One region of the Xanthobacter sp. DMC47 genome, then DNA from elsewhere that is predicted to be linked to it. Evidence: predicted binding sites of a transcription regulator. Region 1 holds the regulator's gene; each other region holds the start of a gene.
What was found. Region 1 encodes LexA, which represses DNA repair genes until DNA is damaged. Its sites were predicted from a motif close to TGTTCNNNNTGTGTTCNG; they were not measured.
Positions count from the first base shown of each region.

Region 2: the regulator LexA is predicted to act here: its motif matches at 2,708-2,725, upstream of ACT54R_RS07855 (helicase-related protein).
Region 3: the regulator LexA is predicted to act here: its motif matches at 2,829-2,846, upstream of ACT54R_RS18035 (ATP-dependent helicase).

Region 1 is NZ_JBQUZM010000006.1:231,452-238,033, forward strand. Features, by position in the region: gene ACT54R_RS23270 (molybdopterin molybdotransferase MoeA) at 1-559, shown strand, start outside; gene lexA (transcriptional repressor LexA) at 716-1,426, shown strand; gene ACT54R_RS23280 (ComEC/Rec2 family competence protein) at 1,552-3,789, opposite strand; gene gltX (glutamate--tRNA ligase) at 3,961-5,376, shown strand; gene ACT54R_RS23290 (sulfurtransferase TusA family protein) at 5,373-5,612, shown strand; gene ACT54R_RS23295 (M20 aminoacylase family protein) at 5,730-6,582, opposite strand, start outside.
Region 2 is NZ_JBQUZM010000001.1:1,703,277-1,709,858, reverse strand. Features, by position in the region: gene ACT54R_RS07870 (ABC transporter ATP-binding protein) at 1-981, shown strand, start outside; gene ACT54R_RS07865 (NUDIX domain-containing protein) at 987-1,604, shown strand; gene ACT54R_RS07860 (creatininase family protein) at 1,808-2,542, opposite strand; gene ACT54R_RS07855 (helicase-related protein) at 2,851-6,207, shown strand; gene ACT54R_RS07850 (RNA-binding S4 domain-containing protein) at 6,211-6,486, shown strand; gene fdxA (ferredoxin FdxA) at 6,569-6,582, shown strand, end outside.
Region 3 is NZ_JBQUZM010000004.1:1,338,909-1,345,490, reverse strand. Features, by position in the region: gene ACT54R_RS18040 (GGDEF domain-containing protein) at 1-233, opposite strand, end outside; gene ACT54R_RS18035 (ATP-dependent helicase) at 342-2,729, opposite strand; gene ACT54R_RS18030 (hypothetical protein) at 2,884-3,117, opposite strand; gene ACT54R_RS18025 (cupin domain-containing protein) at 3,191-3,577, opposite strand; gene ACT54R_RS18020 (MFS transporter) at 3,583-5,007, opposite strand; gene ACT54R_RS18015 (hypothetical protein) at 5,089-5,409, opposite strand; gene ACT54R_RS18010 (AI-2E family transporter) at 5,551-6,582, shown strand, end outside.

The sequences.
Region 1 (6,582 bases):
CCTCGGCCTCATCAAGGACGACCTTGCGGCCATCCGCGCCGTGGTGGCGCGCGCGCTCTCCGGCGAATTCGATCTCGTGGTCTCCTCGGGTGGCGCCTCCGTGGGCGATCATGACCTGATGGCCCCGGCGCTGAAGGCCGAGGGGGTGGACCTCTCGGTGCATAAGATCGCGCTGCGCCCCGGAAAACCGCTGATGTTCGGCCATCGCGGCGCCGTGCGGGTGCTGGGGCTGCCGGGTAACCCGGTGTCCTCCCACGTCTGCGGGATGGTCTACCTCGTCCCCCTCATCCGCGCTCTGCAGGGTGATTCCCGCCCCGGCCCCGAGACCGTGCCGGCGCGCCTCGCGGCCGACCTGCCGCCCAACGATGTGCGGCGGGATTTCATGCGCGCCACCCTCGACCGGCGCGCGGATGGCTCGATCCACGCCATTCCCTGCGCCTCGCAGGACAGCGCCATGCTGAGCATTCTCTCCGCCGCCGACTGCCTTCTGGTGCGCCCGCCCTTCGCGCCTGCGGGGCGCGTCGGCGACCCCTGCGAGATTATTCCCTTCGACGATTGAGCGTTAACGGGGCCTTCACCACTTGCGGAACACAAAAGGAACAGATAAAGACTGTTCATGATTTGTTTCGCGGCGCACCGGGCTGGATGCGCCTTGAATCGGGACCGGCCGAGAGCGCCGCTTCCGGGCGGTGCCTGCAAGGAACGGGGCCAGGGAATGCTCACTCGGAAGCAATACGACCTTCTGCGCTTCATCCATGAGCGGCTCAAGGAAACCGGGGTCCCCCCCTCCTTCGACGAGATGAAGGAAGCGCTGGACCTGCGCTCCAAGTCTGGCATCCATCGCCTCATCACCGCCCTTGAAGAGCGCGGCTTCATCCGCCGCCTGCCCAACCGCGCCCGTGCGCTGGAAGTGGTGCGCCTGCCCGACAGCGTGGCGCCGGGCCTTGCCTCCGCCCGGTCCGCAGGGCGCGGCTTTTCCCCGTCGGTCATCGAGGGCAGCCTCGGCAAGGTCCGTCCGGTGCCGGAGGACGACGAGGCGGGCCAGGTGGTCTCGGTGCCGGTCATGGGCCGCATCGCCGCCGGCACGCCCATCTCCGCCATTCAGAGCCGCAGCCACACACTGAACATCCCGCCCGAGATGCTGGGATCCGGTGAGCACTTCGCCCTTGAGGTCCGGGGTGACAGCATGATCGAGGCCGGCATCCTCGACGGCGACACGGTGCTCATCCGCAAGTGCGACAGCGCCGATACCGGCGACATCATCGTCGCGCTGGTGGATGACGAGGAAGCCACCCTCAAGCGCCTGCGCAAGAAGGGCGCCTCCATCGCACTGGAGGCTGCCAATCCGGCCTACGAGACCCGCATCTTCGGGCCCGACCGCGTGCGCATCCAGGGCCGGCTCATCGGCCTGATGCGCCGCTACTGATCCTTATTTCTCCTGCGGGAGATCCGGAACGGGGTGAGGGGCGCGGCGGTCCACGCTCAACGGGCGCCTGCGCTTTTTCTTAGAGGCGTTGCCCCTCACCCCGACGCCTCTTGAAGCCCCTCCCATCAGGGCGCGGTCGCATCTGCCTGAGGGTCGCCGGCATCGGCGGTGGCGGGTTCGGATATGGGTTCCGGCGGCAGCGGCGCCATCCAGGGACGGGATACGCCAGCCTTGCGGCTGGATTCGGCGACGAGCGCGCCGTCGCGGAGGGCGAAGGCGAGCGTCCCTGTCCGCGCAAGTTTCGCCGGGGTCAGCACCTCTGCTGGGCAGGTCTTGGGCGGCGGATCGCGGGTGACGACCATACGGGCGTTCAGGCAGTCGGCCTCCAGGCTTTCGGCGCGGCGCGAAATGGCGATAGTGCCGCCGCCGGGCAGCGGCGCGGTGCAGCCGAGCGGATCGCAGGTGAATCCGGCGGCAAGGTCCTTCGTTCCGGCCGTGCGGCGGTCGCCCTCCCGCGTCAGCCACTGCTCCACCACGAGTTTCTGGCCCGAGGCGCCGAGCACCGAAAGCCGCCCGTCCGGCATCCGCACCGCTACCGTCTGCGCATCGGGCGCTATGAGGAGGTCCGGCTTCAGAGGCGCGCCTGCCACCAGGGCGGCGAGGCCGAGGGGCACCAGCGCCGCGAGGGTGAGGACGCCGCGCAGCAGGCAGAGGGCCAGCAACGCGAGCGAGAGCCACAGCAGCGTCCCGGTGCCGATGAAGGCGGCGCGGATGTCGGCGCCCGGCAGTGTGCCCACCCAGTCGGACACCGCCGTCATGATCTCGATGCCGCGCCCCATCACCGGCCAGGCGAGATGATCCCAGCCGAACGGCATCAGCAGCACGCCGGCCAGTCCCGCCGGCATCACCAGGAAGGACACCGCCGGCATGGCGGCGAGGTTGGCGAGAAGCCCATAGGGCGCGACCCGCTGAAAATGGAAGATGCCATAGGGCGCCGTCGCCAGCCCCGCGACCAGCGAGGTCAGCGCCGTGCCCGCCACCAGCACAGCCACCCACGAAACCACCGCGCCGGCGATGCCATCCGGCCGGGGGATCGCCCGCAAGGGCTGGAGCCGCTCATAGGCGGCGACGAGGGCGAGGGTAGCGGCAAACGACATCTGCGTTCCCGGGTCCAGCGCCGCCTCCGGCGTCAGCGCCAGCACCACCACCGCCGCAACGCCCACCGATCGCAGCGACAGGGACGGCCGCCCCACCATCACGCCCGCCAGCACGAGCCCGGTCATGACGAAGGAGCGCTGGGCCGGGACGTCGTTGCCCGACAGCACCAGATAGAAGGCGCTGCCCGAAAGCGCGATCAGCGCCGCGATGGACTTGATGGGCAACGACACCGCCAGCCCCGGCACCAGCGCCAGCAGGCCCCGCGCCAGCGCGAACAGGGTGCCGGCCACCAGCGCCATGTGCAGGCCGGAGATGGAGAGGATGTGCGAAAGGCCGGAGACGCGCATGCTCTCCTCCACCGCCCGCGGAATGCCGGAACGGTCGCCGGCGACCAGCGCCACCGCCACTTCGGCCGGGACGCCGGTGAGCGAGGCGCGGATCCGGGCCGAGAGGCTCTGGCGCACCCCATCCAGCCCCATGGCGAGGCGCACGGACAGGGGCGGATCGCGCGGCGCCGCAGCCTTCGGGCGGCCGAGCCCGTAGCCGATGGCGCCGATGCCCTGAAACCACGGCGCGCGGCCGAAATCGTGGGCGCCGGGCATGGCGGGGCCGGAGGGCGGCAGCAATTGCGCCAGCTGCGTTACATGGCTGCCCACCGGCGGCGCCCAGTCCTTGCGGAGCGAGAGCCGCACCAGCGCCGGGGCATTGGCGAGCCCGCGCACGGCGTCTCCATCAAGCCGCAGCAGGATGCGGTCGCCCGTGGTCCGCCGCTCCACGCGCTCGATGAAGCCGGACAGACGCACCGGGGTCTTTGGCGGCACGATCATCTCGTGGGCGATGAGCGCGGTGCGCACCCCGCCCGCCGCAAAACCGGCTGCAGTTGCGAGCAGTACCGCGGCGATGCCGAACGTCACGGGGCGGGCCCGCGCAGCCAAGGCTGCCGCCGCAAATGCGGCCACCAGGACGAGACTGGCGACGAGCGACGGCTCGGTGGACGCGCCGAAGTAGAGCAGGAGGCCGGCGGTAAAGGCGGCCGGAAGCCACAGGATCAGCCGCCCCGAGGCCGCCTCGGCAGCGACGTCACGGGCGATGCGGGCCTTTAGCGCATCGGCGAAGCGGACAAGCCCGCGCGTGGAGAGCGCCGGGAGCGCGCCCGCGGCTCCCCGCCCCCCTGTCCGCGCCCTGCCTGAGGCCCGCTCGTCCATCCTCGCCCGCCGAGGGGCCGGTCCGGGCCGCGCCCGCCCCGTGTTCCTTGTGCCCCGCCTCTATGCTACACGGGCGCCTCCCGCGCGCCATGTGGTTCGGTTTGCGTTCCGCAGGGCTGCCGCACGCGCGTCTTCCGTCCAAGCGGACCCAATCCCGCCGAGCCCCGCCCGATGTCGCAGATCGTCACCCGCTTCGCCCCCTCGCCCACCGGCTTCCTGCATATCGGCGGGGCGCGCACGGCGCTGTTCAACTGGCTCTATGCCCGCCACACCGGCGGCAAGATGCTGCTGCGCATCGAGGATACGGACCGCCAGCGCTCGACCAAGGAGGCCATCGACGCCATCCTCGAAGGCCTCTCCTGGCTCGGCATCGATTGGGATGGCGATCCCATCTACCAGTTCGCCCGCGCCGAGCGGCATCAGGCCGCGGTGGCGGAGATGCTGGCGAAGGGCAATGCCTATCGCTGCTATGCCACCCCCCAGGAGCTGGACGAGATGCGCGAGCTGGCCCGCAAGGAGGGCCGCCCGCCGCGCTATGACGGCCGCTGGCGCGACCGCGACCCCTCCGAGGCGCCGGCCGACCGCGCGCCCGTCATCCGCCTGCGCGCCCCGCAGGAGGGCGAGACGGTGATCGACGACATGGTGCAGGGCACCGTGACCTTCCCCAACAAGGATCTCGACGACCTCGTGCTGCTGCGATCGGACGGCACGCCCACCTACATGCTGGCGGTGGTGGTGGACGACCACGACATGGGCGTCACCCACATCATCCGCGGCGACGACCACCTCACCAACGCCGCCCGCCAGACGCAGATCTACCGCGCGCTGGGCTGGGACGTGCCGCGCATGGCCCACATCCCGCTCATCCACGGGCCGGATGGCGCGAAGCTCTCCAAGCGCCACGGTGCGCTGGGCGTCGATGCCTATCGCGACATGGGCTATCTGCCGGCGGCGCTGCGCAACTATCTGGTGCGCCTCGGCTGGAGCCATGGCGACCAGGAGGTGTTCTCCACCGGCGAGATGGTCGAGTTCTTCGACCTCGACAAGGTCGGCCGTTCGGCCGCGCGCTTCGACTTCGCCAAGCTCGAAAGCCTCAATGGCCACTACATGCGCGCCTCCAGCGATGCCGAACTGCTGGCCGCCATCGACGCGCTGCTGCCCCACCTGCCGGACGCCGAGCACCGCCTGCCGCGCATGACGGACACCCGCCGTGCCCAGCTCGCCGCCGCCATGCCGGGTCTGAAGGAGCGGGCGAAGACGCTGGTTGAGCTGCTCGACAACGCCGACTTCATCTTCGTCGAGCGGCCCATCCCGCTGGACGAGAAGGCGACGACCCTGCTCTCGGCCGAGGGCCGCGCCCACCTCGGCCGGCTCGTGCCGCTGCTGGAAGCCGTGGAATGGACCGCCGCCGCCACCGAGGCCGTGGTGCGCGGGTATGCGGAGGCGCAGGGCGTGAAGCTCGGCGCCGTGGCGCAGCCACTGCGCGCCGCGCTCACCGGCAAGTCCACCTCCCCGCCGGTGTTCGACGTGCTGATCGTGCTCGGCCGCGAGGAGAGCCTCGGCCGGCTCCGGGATCAGGCGGCTTGAAGGCGGCCACCGTCACCGTCGCGCTGGATCTGAAGGGGCTGAAATGCCCCCTGCCCGCTTTGCGCACCCGCAAGGCGCTGGCGCAGGCGGCGGCGGGCACACGGCTCGTCGTCACCTGCACGGACCCCATGGCGGTGATCGACATTCCGCACCTCGCCCACGAGACGGGCGCGGTGCTGGAGACGCAGGAGGTGGAGGCCGGCCTCCTGACGTTCGTGCTGGTGAAGCCGGCCTGAGATGAAGCCGGCCTGAGAGGCGCTTTGCCCCGCTCAAGCGCCGCGCGGGCTTTGCGTCTCGCTCAAACGCCTCGCGGGAGCTTTGCCTCGCTCAAGCGCCGCGCGGGCTTGGAGGGCTCACGCCGTCAGCGGCAGCGCCCGCTCCACCAGCCGCACCCAATAGGACGCCCCATAGGGAATCGCGGCATCGGCGAAGTCGTACTGCGGATGGTGCAGGCCGGCGGACGGACCGTTGCCGATGAAGATGTAGGCGCCGGGCTTCTCCTCCAGCATGTAGGCGAAGTCCTCGGCCGCCATCAGCGGCGGCGCGGCGGCGTCCACCTCCGAGGCGCCGGCCACCTCGCTCGCCACCTCGGCGGCGAAGGCCACCTGATCGGCGTGGTTGCTGGTGACGGGATAGCCTTCCTTGAAACTCACCGTGGCAGTGGCCCCATAAGCGGCGGCGACGCCTTCCGCCACCTGCCGGATGCGTTCGCGCAGCTGCGCGCGCACGCCCTGGTCCAGCGTGCGAGCGGTGCCGACGAGGGTGGCCGAGGGCGGCAGCACGTTGTCCGCCTCTCCCGCATGGAACATGGCGATGGAAACCACCGCCGCCTCCAGCGGATCCACATTGCGCGACACGATCTGCTGCAGCGCCATCACGATGGCGGCGCCGGTGAGCACCACGTCCACGCCCTGGTTGGGCCGAGCCGCATGGGCACCGCGCCCGTCCACCACGATCTCGATATGGTCAGCCGAGGCCATGATGCCGCCCGGCCGCATGGCGAAGCGGCCCACCTCCAGCCCCGGCAGATTGTGCATGCCGTAGACTTCGCGGACGGGGAAGCGCGCGAACAGGCCGTCGTCGATCATCGCCTTGGCACCGGCCCCACCCTCTTCCGCCGGCTGGAAGATGAGCACCGCCGTGCCGGAGAAGACGCGGGTTTCCGCCAGATGGCGTGCAGCGCCGAGCAACATGGCGGTGTGCCCG
Region 2 (6,582 bases), on a different contig from region 1:
CTCGGCATCGTGCGCAAGATCGCCGACCGCGTGTGCGTGATGCAGAAGGGCGAGATCGTGGAGCAGGGCGGGGCGGAGGAAACCTTCCTCCACCCCAAGCACCCCTATACCCAGGCGCTGCTGAAGGCCGAGCCGAAGCCGGACCCCGCGCCCATCGCCCCCGATGCGCCCATCGTGGTGGAGGCGAACGACCTCAAGGTCTATTTCCCCATCAAGCGCGGCATCCTGCGCAAGACGGTGGGGCACGTGAAGGCGGTGGACGGGGTGTCCGTCGCCATCCGCCGGGGCGAGACGCTGGGCGTGGTGGGGGAATCGGGCTCGGGCAAGACCACGCTGGGGCTTGCGCTGCTGCGGCTCATCTCCAGCACCGGACCCATCGCCTTCCTCGGCAAGCCCATCGATGCGCTGAGCTTCAAGGCCATGCGGCCGCTGCGCTCCGACCTGCAGATCGTGTTCCAGGACCCCTATGGCGCGCTCTCGCCGCGCATGTCGGTGGCGGAGATCGTGGGGGAGGGGCTGCTGGTCCACCAGCGCAAGCTCACCGCTGATGAGCGGGAGGCGCGGGTGATCGCGGCGCTCGCCGACGTGGGGCTCGATCCGGAGACACGCCACCGCTATCCGCACGAATTCTCCGGCGGCCAGCGCCAGCGCATCTCCATCGCCCGTGCCATGGCGCTGGAGCCCTCCTTCGTGGTGCTGGACGAACCCACCAGCGCCCTCGACATGATCGTGCAGGCGCAGATCGTGGACCTGCTGCGCGCGCTGCAGAAGAAGCGGGACCTCACCTTCATGTTCATCTCCCACGATCTGCGCGTGGTCTCGGCGCTGGCGAGCCGCATCCTCGTCATGCGCAACGGCAAGATGGTGGAGGAGGGGCCGGCCCACGACGTGTTCGAGCATCCGAAGGAGGACTACACCCGCGCCCTGTTCGCGGCCGCCTTCAACCTCGACGCCACCGGCCACGGCGTGGTGCGCCAGTGAGCGAGATGGAAGACCGCCCCGCCCGCGTGGACGTGGAAGGCCCGGAACTGCTCGCCAAGGGCTTCCGCCCCTATGAGCGCTACCGCCTCGTGCTGCATCATTCCGACGGCACCAGCGATGCCCAGGTGCGCGACATCGTGCGCGGCGGCACGGCGGTGGGGGTGCTCGGCTATGATCCCGCGCGCGATGACGTGGTGCTGATCCGCCAGTTCCGCCTCTCGGCGCACCTCGTCCAAGACCGCGGCGACCTGGTGGAGATCGTCGCCGGCATCGTGGAGCCGGGCGAGGAGCCCGAAGACGCCGCCCGGCGGGAGTGCGAGGAGGAAGCGGGCGTCACCCCGCGCCTGCTGCTGCCCATGCTCACCTTCACCCCGTCGCCCGGGGTGAGCGACGAGCGCGTGTTGCTCTATCTCGGCATCCTCGATGCCGCGCGCCTGCCCGAGCGGGCGGGATCGGCGGCGGAGACGGAGACGACCCGGCCTTTCGCCGTGCCGGTGGACGAAGCCCTCGCCGCCATCGCGCAGGGGCGCTGCATCAACGGCTTCCTCATCCTCGCCCTGCAATGGCTCGCGCTGAACCGCGCCCGGCTGCCGGAGTTGATTGCAGGGGCGGAGCGGGGGTAGGGGAGCGATTATTGCGCCGTCAGGGCCGGGCTACTGAAGCGCTCCCTTCCCGCCGTCATCGCCCGGCTCGTCCGGGCGATCCACTGCGCCGCCTGAGCCATGTTCGAGAGCCGGATCCAGCCCTACCGTGGATGCCCCGGACAAGCCGGGGGATGACACGGTGACATGGGGAGCACGCGCTTTCGTCTGCCGTCCCCGCCCCCTCACGCATGCGGCTCCAGCCGCGCGAGGTCGAAGGCCGCCACGTCCTTCAAAAGCTCCACGAAGGCGCGGGAGCCGTATTCGTAGGCGGCTTCGCCCTTGAGCGCGGTGGCGTGGGTGGCGTCGCCCATGGCGCCGTCGGGGCTGAGATCTTCCGCCAGCCAGCCGAAGCCGACCGGGTGGTTGGCGCGCAGGCGCTGGAACTCGGTTTCCATGGCGATGGAATAGGGCGGGAACGGCCCGGCGTGGCTCATGTCCACCAGCTCGGGGCGGAACGCGAGCATCAGCGAGGTCTCGATCTCCCCGCCATGGATGCCGTGCGCCCGCTCGTGGTCGGAGAAGAGGCCCACGGGGTAGCCGAAGCGGTGCATGGAGCAGGTGACGGCCAGCATCTTGTGGTCCACCCGCAGGGTACGGGCGACCAGATCGATCACCGGCACGTTGCCGCCATGGGTGTTCATGAGCACGAGGCGGCGCACCCCGGCGCGGGCGAGACTGCGGCCCAGCTCCACCCAAGCGGCGATGGCGGTGGCGGGCGAGAGGGTGAGCGTGCCGGCGAAGGAGATGTGCTCGTCGGACTTGCCCACCGCTTGCACGGGCAGGAACACCGCGTCCACCTCGCGCGGCACCATGAAGGCGATGCGCTCCACATAGCCCTCGGCGATGAAGAGGTCGGTGCCCAGCGGCAGGTGGGGGCCATGCTGCTCCACGGCGGCGACGGGCAGGACGGCGACCATGCGGGTCTTGTCCAGCGCTGCGAGTGCCGGTGAGGAAAGTTCAGCCCATTTCAGAAACACCGCTGCCTCCACGCCCCCGGCGCGTGCTGCCGCGCCGCCCTACCTCCATGGGAAGGAAAAGCCGCATCAAGTCAAGGGTATGGGACGCGCTGGCCTGCCTCGCGGGAGAACACCCCGCGAACCCTGCCCCTCACCTGATTCGCTCCCCTCCCGTTCCGCGAATGTCCGCGCGCCCCCTTTCGCCATGGCCCCCGCGTCCCGATATGATACAGGGACACCCCTCCTTTACGTGGATTGCGCCAGAGCCGATGGACGACGTCACCCGATGGGCCGTGCTGCCGCGCAATCTGAGGGCGCGGGGGGTGAGCGCGGTCCTTGGCCCGACCAACACGGGCAAGACCCACCTCGCCATCGAGCGGATGCTCGGCCATGAGAGCGGCATCATCGGCCTGCCGCTGCGCCTGCTCGCGCGCGAGGTCTACCAGCGCATCGTTGACCGGGTGGGGGCGGAGAAGGTCGCGCTCATCACCGGCGAGGAGAAGATCAAGCCCAAGGGCCGCCATGGGGAGAACGCCCGCTACTGGGTCTCCACCGTGGAGGCCATGCCGCGCGATCTCGACGTGGCCTTCGTCGCCATCGACGAGATCCAGCTCGCCACCGATCTCGACCGCGGCCATGTCTTCACCGACCGCATCCTGAACCGGCGCGGCCGCCACGAGACGCTGCTGCTCGGCTCGGCCACCATGCGCCCGCTGGTGGAAAAGCTCATTCCCGGGGTGAACGTGGTGGTGCGGCCGCGCCTTTCCACCCTCTCCTTCGCCGGCGAGCGCAAGATTTCCCGCCTGCCGCGCCGCTCGGCCATCGTCGCCTTCTCGGCGGACGAGGTCTATTCCATCGCCGAGTTCATCCGCCGCCAGCGGGGCGGTGCGGCGGTGGTGATGGGCGCCCTCTCGCCGCGCACCCGCAATGCGCAGGTGGAGCTCTACCAGTCCGGCGACGTGGATTATCTCGTCGCCACCGATGCCATCGGCATGGGCCTCAACCTCGACGTGGACCATGTGGCCTTCGCCTCGGACCGCAAGTTCGACGGCTGGCAGTATCGCAAGCTGAACGCCTCCGAGATGGCGCAGATCGCCGGGCGCGCCGGCCGTGCGACACGCGATGGCACGTTCGGCACGACGGGACGTTGTCCACCGTTCGAGGAGGAACTGGTCTCGCGGCTGGAGGAGCATGTGTTCGACACTGCGAAGGTGTTGCAATGGCGCAACGCCGTCGCGGATTTCCAGTCGCCCGCCGCGCTCCTCGCCTCCCTTTCGCGCCTCCCGAAAGAGGAGGGGCTGACCCGCGCGCCCACCGCCGATGACGTTGCGGTGCTTGAAATCATGAGCCGGGACATGGAGGTGACGGGCCGTCTCGACGGCGCCGCCGACGTGGAACGGCTGTGGGATGCCTGCCAGGTGCCGGACTATCGGAAGGTCTCCCCGGGCGCCCATGCGGAGCTGGTGGGCACCCTTTTCGGGCACATAAAGGGGGGTGGCCGCATCCCCGATGACTGGTTCGCGCGTCAAATCGCCTTGACCGATCGCGCAGAAGGCGACATCGACACGTTGTCGAACCGGATCGCGCAGGTGAGGACCCTCACCTTCGTCGCGAACCGGCCCGACTGGCTCAGGGATCCGGAGCACTGGCAAGGCGTCACGAGAGGGGTCGAGGACAAGCTGTCGGATGCGTTGCACGAAAGGCTGGCCCAGCGTTTCGTGGATCGGCGGACCAGCGTGCTCATGCGGCGCCTGCGAGAGAACACGATGCTCGAAACTGAAATCAGCAAGACCGGTGACGTTACCGTCGAAGGCCACGTCATCGGCCACCTCCACGGCTTCCAGTTCGCCCCCGATCCCGCAGCCGCGGCCGGTGGCGAGGAGGCGAAGGCATTGCGCGCCGCCGCCCAGCAGGCGCTGGCCGGCGAGATCGAGCAGCGCGCCCAGCGCCTGTCGCAGGCGGTGGACGAGGCGTTCGTCCTCACCTTCGACGGCACCATCCGCTGGACGGGCGAGGCGGTGGCCAAGCTCATCCCCGGCGACGAGGTGCTGAAGCCGCGCTTCAAGATCATCGCCGACGAGCATCTCACCGGCCCGGCCCGCGACCAGGTGGAGGCGCGCCTCACCCTGTGGGTGGCCGCCCATATCGAGAAGCTGCTCGGCGCGCTCACCAAGCTCGGCACCGCCGAGGACATCACCGGCATCGCCCGCGGCATCGCCTTCCAGATCGTCGAGAGCCTCGGCGTGCTGGAGCGTGCCCGCGTCGCCGACGAGGTGAAGGGGCTGGATCAGGCCGCCCGCGCCACCCTGCGTGGCCATGGCGTGCGCTTCGGCGCCCATCACATCTACCTGCCGGCGCTGCTGAAGCCCGCCCCGCGCGCGCTGGCGGCTGAGCTTTATGCGTTGAAGCACGGCGGCCTCGCCCAGAAGGGCCTCGACGAGCTGCCGCACCTTGCCGCCTCGGGCCGCACCTCCATCCCGGTGGATCACGAGGTGCAGAAGGGGCTCTATCGCGCCGTCGGCTTCCGCGTGTGCGGTGAGCGCGCGGTGCGCGTGGACATTCTGGAGCGCCTTGCCGACCTCATCCGCCCCGCGCTGGCGTGGCGGCCCAACTCCCCCGGCCCCAAGCCGGCCGGGGCTGTGGATGGCCGGGGCTTCACCGTCACCGTGGGCATGACCTCGCTGGCCGGCTGCTCGGGGGAGGATTTCGCCTCCATCCTGAAGTCGCTGGGCTACCGCATGGAGCGCCGCCCCCCGCCGCCGGAGGCCGAGGCCCCCGCCGCCGCGCCGGAAGCCGCCCCTGTGGAGCTGGCCCCGCTGCCGGAAGGCGCCATCGAGGCGGATCTCCTGTTCGACGCCCCGGCAGAAGCGCCGGCCGAATCGGTGGACGAGGCGCTTGTCGAGGCGCCCGCCGAGGATGTTCCCTCTGAGGAATCGCCCGCCGAAGAAACCCCCGCTGACGTGGTCGCCGCTGATGTGGTTCTTGCCGACGCGGCCGAGGCCGAGGCTGCTGCCGAGGCGGTCGAGGTGTCTGGCGATCCCACCGCCGCCGAAGTCGCGGCAGAGGTCGAGGCCCCCGCCGCCCCCGGTGGCCCAGAGGCGGTTGAAGGCGTCGCCGAGGTCGTTGCCGAGGCTCCCGCGGCCGACGCCGCTCCCGCCGAGCCCGAGCTGATCGAGGTGTGGCGTCCCGGCCGTCCGCCGGGCGCGCCGCGTCGCGAGCGTCCTGCCGGCGAAGGCCGCCGCTTCGGCGATCGTCCCGGTGGCGATCGCGGCGATCGCGTTGGCGAGAAGGGTGGTGGCCGCGGCGAGCGTCGCGATGGCCGTCCGCCCCACCGCCGTCCCGAGCATGCCCCCGCCGAGGCCGGTGCCCCCGAAGGCGAGCGCGCGCCGCGTCCGCCGCGTGGCGACCGCCCGTTCCGCGGCCCGCGCGAGAACGAGGGCAACCGCGAGCATCGGCAGGAAGGCCACCGGAACGAGGGCCATCGTGGGCCGCGTCCCGAGCAGCGGGCGGACAACCGCCCCGCCCATCAGGAGCGCCGCCGCGAGAAGCCGGCGGACCCCGATAGCCCGTTTGCCGCCCTCGCCGCGCTGAAGGCGCGGCTGGAGGCGGAGAAGAAGGGCGGCTGACCCGTGACGGATCCGGCGGAGCGGCAGAGGCTCGACCGCTGGATCTGGCACGCCCGCGTGGTGCGCGCCCGCGAGGACGCCGCCGATCTCGTCCGCTCGGGCCATGTGCGGCTCGACGGCGCGCGGGTGACCAGCCCCGGCCACATGGTGCGGGCGGGGCAGGTGCTCACCATCGCCCTCGACCGGCAGGTGCGGGTGCTGCGCGTCACCGCCTTTGCGGAGCGCCGGGGAGATGCTACATCCGCCCTCGCGCTTTTTGAGGAAATAACAGAAGCGTAGCGGTGTTTAGGGGCCTGCGGCTTGCAGCCGCTTGCGTGGCGCGTGCGCCTGCGCTACCCGGACCCCTCGAAAGGGATTGCCCATGACCTACGTCGT
Region 3 (6,582 bases), on a different contig from region 1:
AGAAGCGCCAGTTTTCCGGAAAATAATACCACGGAGCCCGGCGACAGGGAGACGGCGAAGGGCAACTGCACGTAGTAGGCGGCGGCCAGATACGTCTCCATGAAATGGAGCGAGCCCAGCGCGCAGAAGAAGACGCCTATGCCCAGCGTGCCGCGCAGGCGGAACAGCGCGAGCATGGCGCCGAAATACACCAGCATTTCGGCGCCGAGCAGGAGGATGTTGAGTGCGATCATCAATCTGGAATCTGCGGCGCGGGCGACGCTAGGGGAAGATCAGGGCGGAGATGAGGGCCGCCGGGCCGGAATGGGGCGCTATTTAGGTCGTCGCCCGCAAATATTGCATCAGGCCTTTTCGACGAAGGTATCCACCACCCGTTTCTCGCCCGCCTTGTCGAACTGCACGGTCAGCTTGTTGCCGTCGATGCCCGTGATTTCGCCATAGCCGAACTTGATGTGGAATACCCGCTCGCCCCGCTTGAAGGCCGAGGAGGGAGCGGCGGAGGAGGCCACCAGCGTACCCTCGATCACCATCGGCCCGCGCCGGGCCGCAGCGCCGGCATCATAGCGCCCGCCGCGCTCGGAAAACCCTCCCCGCCCGCCGCCGCCCGTGTCGGATCGGCCGCGCTGGGTCTGCGCCCGCTGCCAGCCGGGGGTGGAATAGGAGGAGGCAGCGAAGGGCTCGGCCCGGTCGAACCGGCTCTGGCCGTAGCTGCCGCCGCCGCCGTAGGACGAGCCGCCCCAGCCCATGCCCCCGCGGCTTTCCTCGACCTGAACGTGCGCGTCCGGCAGTTCGTCGAGGAAGCGGGAGGGCACCGTCGAATTCCACATGCCGTGGATGCGCCGGTTGGAGGCGAACCAGATGCGGGCGGAGGCACGGGCGCGGGTGATGCCCACATAAGCGAGCCGCCGCTCCTCCTCGAGGCCCGCCTTGCCCTGCTCATCCAGCGCGCGCTGGTGAGGGAACAGGCCTTCCTCCCAGCCGGGCAGGAAGACGGTGTCGAACTCCAACCCCTTGGCCGAATGCAGGGTCATGACCTGCACCGCATCCTCGCCGGCGCCGTTGTCCACGTCCATCACGAGGGAGATGTGCTCGAGGAAGCCGGGCAGGTTCTCGAACGGCTCCATGGAGCGCACCAGTTCCTTCAGGTTCTCTAGCCGCCCGGCGGCCTCGGCGGAGCGGTCCTTCTGCCACATCTCCGTATAGCCGCTCTCGTCGAGGACGATCTCGGCAATCTCGGTGTGGGACATGGTGCGCGCCTGCTCGCGCCAGCGCTCGAAGGCCTGGATGAGCCCGCGCAGCGTCCCGCGCACCTTGGGCTTCAGCTCCTCGCTCTCGGTGAGCACGCGCGCGGCTTCCTGAAGGGGCACACCGGCGGCCCGGGCGACATCATGAATCTGCTTCACCGTGGCATCGCCGATGCCGCGCTTGGGCACGTTCACGATGCGCTCGAAGGCGAGGTCGTCGGCGGTGGAGTTCACGCAGCGCAGATAGGCCAGAGCATCGCGAATTTCCGCCCGCTCGTAGAAGCGCGGGCCGCCGATGACGCGATAGGGCATGCCCAGCGTGACGAAGCGATCCTCGAACTCGCGCATCTGGAAGGAGGCGCGGACCAGGATGGCGATCTCCGATAGCCGATGCCCGGCACGTTGCAGCGCCTCGATCTCCTCGCCGACCGCGCGGGCCTCCTCGCCGCTGTCCCACGCCCCGGTGACGGAGACTCGCTCGCCCTCGTCGCCCTCGGAGAACAGGGTTTTCCCCAGCCGCCCCTCATTGTGGGCGATCAGGTGGGCGGCCGAAGCGAGGATATGTCCCGTCGAGCGGTAATTGCGCTCCAGCCTGATGACCTTGGCGCCGGGAAAGTCGCTTTCAAAGCGAAGAATGTTGTCCACCTCCGCGCCGCGCCAGCCATAGATGGACTGGTCGTCGTCGCCGACGCAGCAGACATTCTTCGAGCCCTGCGCGAGCAGGCGCAGCCACAGATACTGGGCGACGTTGGTGTCCTGATACTCGTCCACCAGCAGATACTTGAAGCGCCGGTGGTATTCGGCGAGCACGTCGGGGTTTTCGCGGAACAGGCGGATGCCTTCCAGCAGCAGATCGCCGAAATCCACCGCGTTCAGCGCCTTGAGGCGCGCCTGATAAGCGGCATAGAGCATCCCGCCCTTGCCGTTGGCGAAGACGGCACCCTCGCCGGGCGGAACGTCCTTGGGCGAAAGGCCGCGGTTCTTCCAGCCGTCGATGGTGGCGGCGAGCAGGCGTGCCGGCCAGCGCTTCTCGTCGATGTTCTCGGCGGCGAGGAGCTGCTTGAGCAGGCGGATCTGGTCGTCCGTGTCGAGGATGGTGAAGCCGCTCTTCAGCCCCACCAGCTCGTGGTGGCGCCGGAGGATGCGCACGCCGATGGAATGGAAGGTGCCGAGCCAGGGCATCCCCTCGATCTGGTCGCCGACCATGCCGTGGATGCGGTCCTTCATTTCCCGCGCGGCCTTGTTGGTGAAGGTCACCACCAGGATCTGCGAAGGAAAGGCGCGGCCGGAGGCAAGAATATGGGCGACACGGGCGGTGAGCACGCGCGTCTTGCCGGTTCCGGCGCCGGCAAGCACCAGCAGAGGACCGTCAAGCGTCTCCACCGCCTCGCGCTGCTCGGGATTGAGGCCGGAGAGATAGGAGGCCTGCGGCCCGGCGGGCGCGATGCCGGCACGCGCCCGCGCGGCAATGCCGCCGGGCTTCAAGGCGGGAAGCTCTGGCGCTCCGCCGGGTTCATGGCCCGGACGGCGCGGGGATTCAGGCGGTCTCAATGCAACAGGTCTCGGTGCGCGTGATTCGCTCAAGGGAACAAAATGGCATCGCGCGCGCCGGATTGCGAGCTTGGCCGCGGATGATCCTTCACCTGAGCAGTTCGAGCGTGCCCTCGCGCCGCCAGGTCCGGGCCCTGAGCCGGGGTGCCAGCCACCACGACAGCGGCGCGGACACGATCGACGAGCCGATCACGACGAAGGGCATCACGCTCATGGCGTCGCGCGCCAGCGGCGACAGCAGCAGCGCCAGCAGGCCGGCAAAGAACGTGACGGCCTGGATCATCATGAACAGCATGGCGGCGAGTTGCAGCCGGATCGACATGGGCGAGCCTCCTTCCGAAATCACATCCCGGAAGGGCAACAGGTGTGTGCCCGGGGTGGTTCCCGGCGGGCGTTCAGGTTCCTGCGAGGTCACCGGCGGCATCAGGCAAGGAGGGCGCGGCCTTGGGGGCTCCGGGGGCGGGCGACGGGAGGTGGACCACGTAGAACTTGCGCACCGCCGTCACGCTCTTCCACACCCCCTTGAACCCCGAGGGAATGACGAAGGATTGCCCGGCGAGGAAGGTCTCGGTGTGGCCCGAAGCATCGGTGAGTTCCACCGTGCCTTCGATGAGGACGCAGAATTCGTCCTCGTCGTAGCTCACCTCGATCTCCGACGGGGCGGAGGCCCAGAAGCCCGCCGAGAAGGCGCCAGTGCGATCCTGATACCATTCATGCACGGTCGTCGCCGCACCGGGGTCGAGCGGCGGGTGCGGATCGAAGCGGATGGAGCGGATGGCCATGGGGGTCACTCCCTGCGCGCCTGGCGGACGGCGTGGGTCGCATCCTTCGCCTGTCCGGCATTCTGCCGCAAGGGTGTGCGGATGCCTGCGACAAGAATGGCACCGACCCCGAAGAAGGCGACCAGCACCGCCACCCCCGCGCGCTGGCTTTGGGTCAGGGCGGTAACGATGGCGACCGTGGTGGGGGCAGCAAACGAGGTGATCTTGCCGGAGAGCGCGAACAGGCCGAAGCATTCGCCGATATTCTCCGGCGGCGCGAGGCGCACCAGCAGGGTGCGCGAGGCGGCCTGGAGTGGGCCGGCCACCGCGCCGATCAGGAGGCCGAGGCCCACATAGACCTTCTCCGGCACGGTGCCGTAAAGACCCGTTCCCGGCGCGGTGGGCACGAGGCCGAACAGGATGGAGTCGCGCGCCACCGAGAGAAGCCCGACGCAGGCGAAAAGCAGCGCGAGGAGCGCGCCGAGGATGACCACGCGCGGGCCGAAGGCATCGTCCAGCCACCCCCCGGCCAGAGCCCCGGCCGTGCCGGTGAGGGTGAGCAGGATGCCGAAGATCCCGATCTCGATGGAGCCCCAGCCGAAGGTGCCCGCCGCATAGATGCCGCCGAAGGCGAAGAGGGCGACGAGGCCGTCCGCATAGATCATGTTGGCGATGAGGAAGCGGGCGAGGGCCGGGCGCGCCTTCAGCTTCGGCATCAGGACGCGGATTTCGGACAGTCCCTTGCGCACCGCCTCGCGCGGCGACAGGCCTTTCGCGCGGTCGGGCACGAACAGGAACATGGGCAGCACCAGCACCGCGAACCAAACAGCGGTCAGCGGGCCGCAGAAGCGGTCGCCCTCGCGGGTCGCGGCGTCGAGGCCGAAGGCCGGCGGCCGGCCGATGAGGGTGAGGCCGGTGTCCGGCGCGGTGGAGAAGAAGCAGAGCATCAGCGCGAGCGACACCAGCCCGCCGAAATAGCCCGCCGCCCAGCCGGTGCCGGAAAGCCGGCCCAGCCGCTCCGGCGGCACGAGGTCGGGCATGATGGCGTTGTTGAAGACGGTGGCGAACTCCACGCCGATGGTGCCGATGGCGAAGGCGGCGAGGATGAGCGGGATGCGCGCGGTGTCGCCGGGCACCGCGAACCACAGCAGCGCCGAACCCGCCATGAGCATCAGCCCGAAGACCGCGATCCACGGCTTGCGCCGGCCGGAGGCATCGGCCACCGCGCCGAGGATAGGCGAACAGATGGCGATGACGAGCCCCGCCGCCCCGGTGGCAAAACCCCACAGGCTCTGCCCCTCTGCCGGCGTCGGTGCCACGGCGGAAGCGAAATAGGGGGCGAAGATGAAGGTCGTGATGAGCGTAAAATATGGCTGGCAGGCCGGATCGAACAGGATCCAGCCGACCACGGCCCGGCGCGGGACGCGGGCGAAGGGCTGCGAGGAAGGCAAGGGCGGGTTCCGGCTGGCAAGCGACGCCGCACCATGGCAGCCCGAACGCCCGAGGGAAACCGTGCGCGGGCGTGAGTCTCCTCAGGCGGTAAATTCCGGCATGGGCTCGGCCCCTGCCGGCACCACATGTTCCACCAGCGCCGCGATCGCGGATGCCACAAGCACGACGGCGCCCACCGGCGCGGCGGAAAAGAACTCCTCCTGCACCGCATTGCCGTCTTCGTCCTTGAAGGCGGAGGAGGCGGCGCGCACGGCGACCGCCTCGGTCACGAGGTAGCCGTCCTTGATGAGGTCGCGGGCAATGGCCTTGGGCGGGCGCTTGTCCCGCACATGCAGCGGATCCTCGTCGCCGGCCCGCCAGACCACCTTGTAGATGTACATGGCGCTTCCTGCTCCCTGCATCCATCCATCCCCTGAACGCCACGGTCGAGCCCCTCGTTCCGGCCCGCCAAGCGCGATCTCGCAGTGCCATGGATCAACTGCCACGCCGCAGCGTTGATGCCCTGTTCGGCGCCGCGGGCGCGAAATTGGGGAGAGGCGGCGATGCTGCAGTCACAGGATCCGTCGTTGCCCGGCCCGGCCGCAGGCGCCGATCTGCCGGGACGGGACCGGCTGCTCGCCTTCTTCACCGCCATCGCCATCGTCACAGTGCTCTATGTGGGGCGCGACGTGTTCGTGCCCATCGCGGTGGCCATCCTCCTCGCCTTTGTGCTGGCTCCGGTCATTCTGGTGCTGAGGCGCGTGCGGGTGCCGCGGACGGCGGCGGCGGTGGTGGTGGTGATCGCGACCTTCGTGGGCCTGCTGGCGCTCGGCTCGGTCATCGCGCTCCAGACCTCAGATCTCGTCGCCGAGCTGCCGAAATACCGGCTGAACCTGAGCGACAAGATACGCTCCCTCAAGGAGGCGACCGGCGGCTCCGGCACGTTCGAGCGGACCATGGACATGATCCAGGATCTCGGCCGGGAACTCGAGGCTCCGGATCCGGCCAAAGCCGCGAAGGAGGAGGGCGGGCTCCTTGCGACGGGCGGTCGGCCTCTGCCGGTGGAAATCCGCCAGCCGCCGCCCGGCACGCTCGGTACCCTCTCCACCGTCATGGCGCCACTGCTGCATCCTTTGGCGACGCTCGGCATCGTCTTCATCTTCGTGCTGTTCATCCTGCTCCAGCGCGAGGACCTCAGGAACCGTTTCGTGCGCCTCGCCGGCGCCCACGACATCCAGCGGACGACGGCAGCGCTGGATGATGCGGCACGGCGGCTGTCGCGCTTCTTCCTGGCCCAGGTGGGCTTGAACGCCGCCTTCGGAACGGTGATCGGCCTCGGCCTGTGGTTCATCGGGGTGCCGAGCCCGCTGCTGTTCGGCCTCGCCGCGGCGGTGCTGCGCTTCGTCCCCTATGTGGGCGCGGCGGTGGCCGCTGCATTGCCCATCGGCTTTGCGCTGGCGGTGGACCCCGGCTGGACCATGGTGCTGTCGGCCGCCGCCCTCTTCATCGTGGTTGAACCGCTGGTGGGTCATGTGATCGAGCCGCTGCTCTATGGCCGTTCCACCGGCCTCTCGCCGGTGGCGGTGATCGCCGCT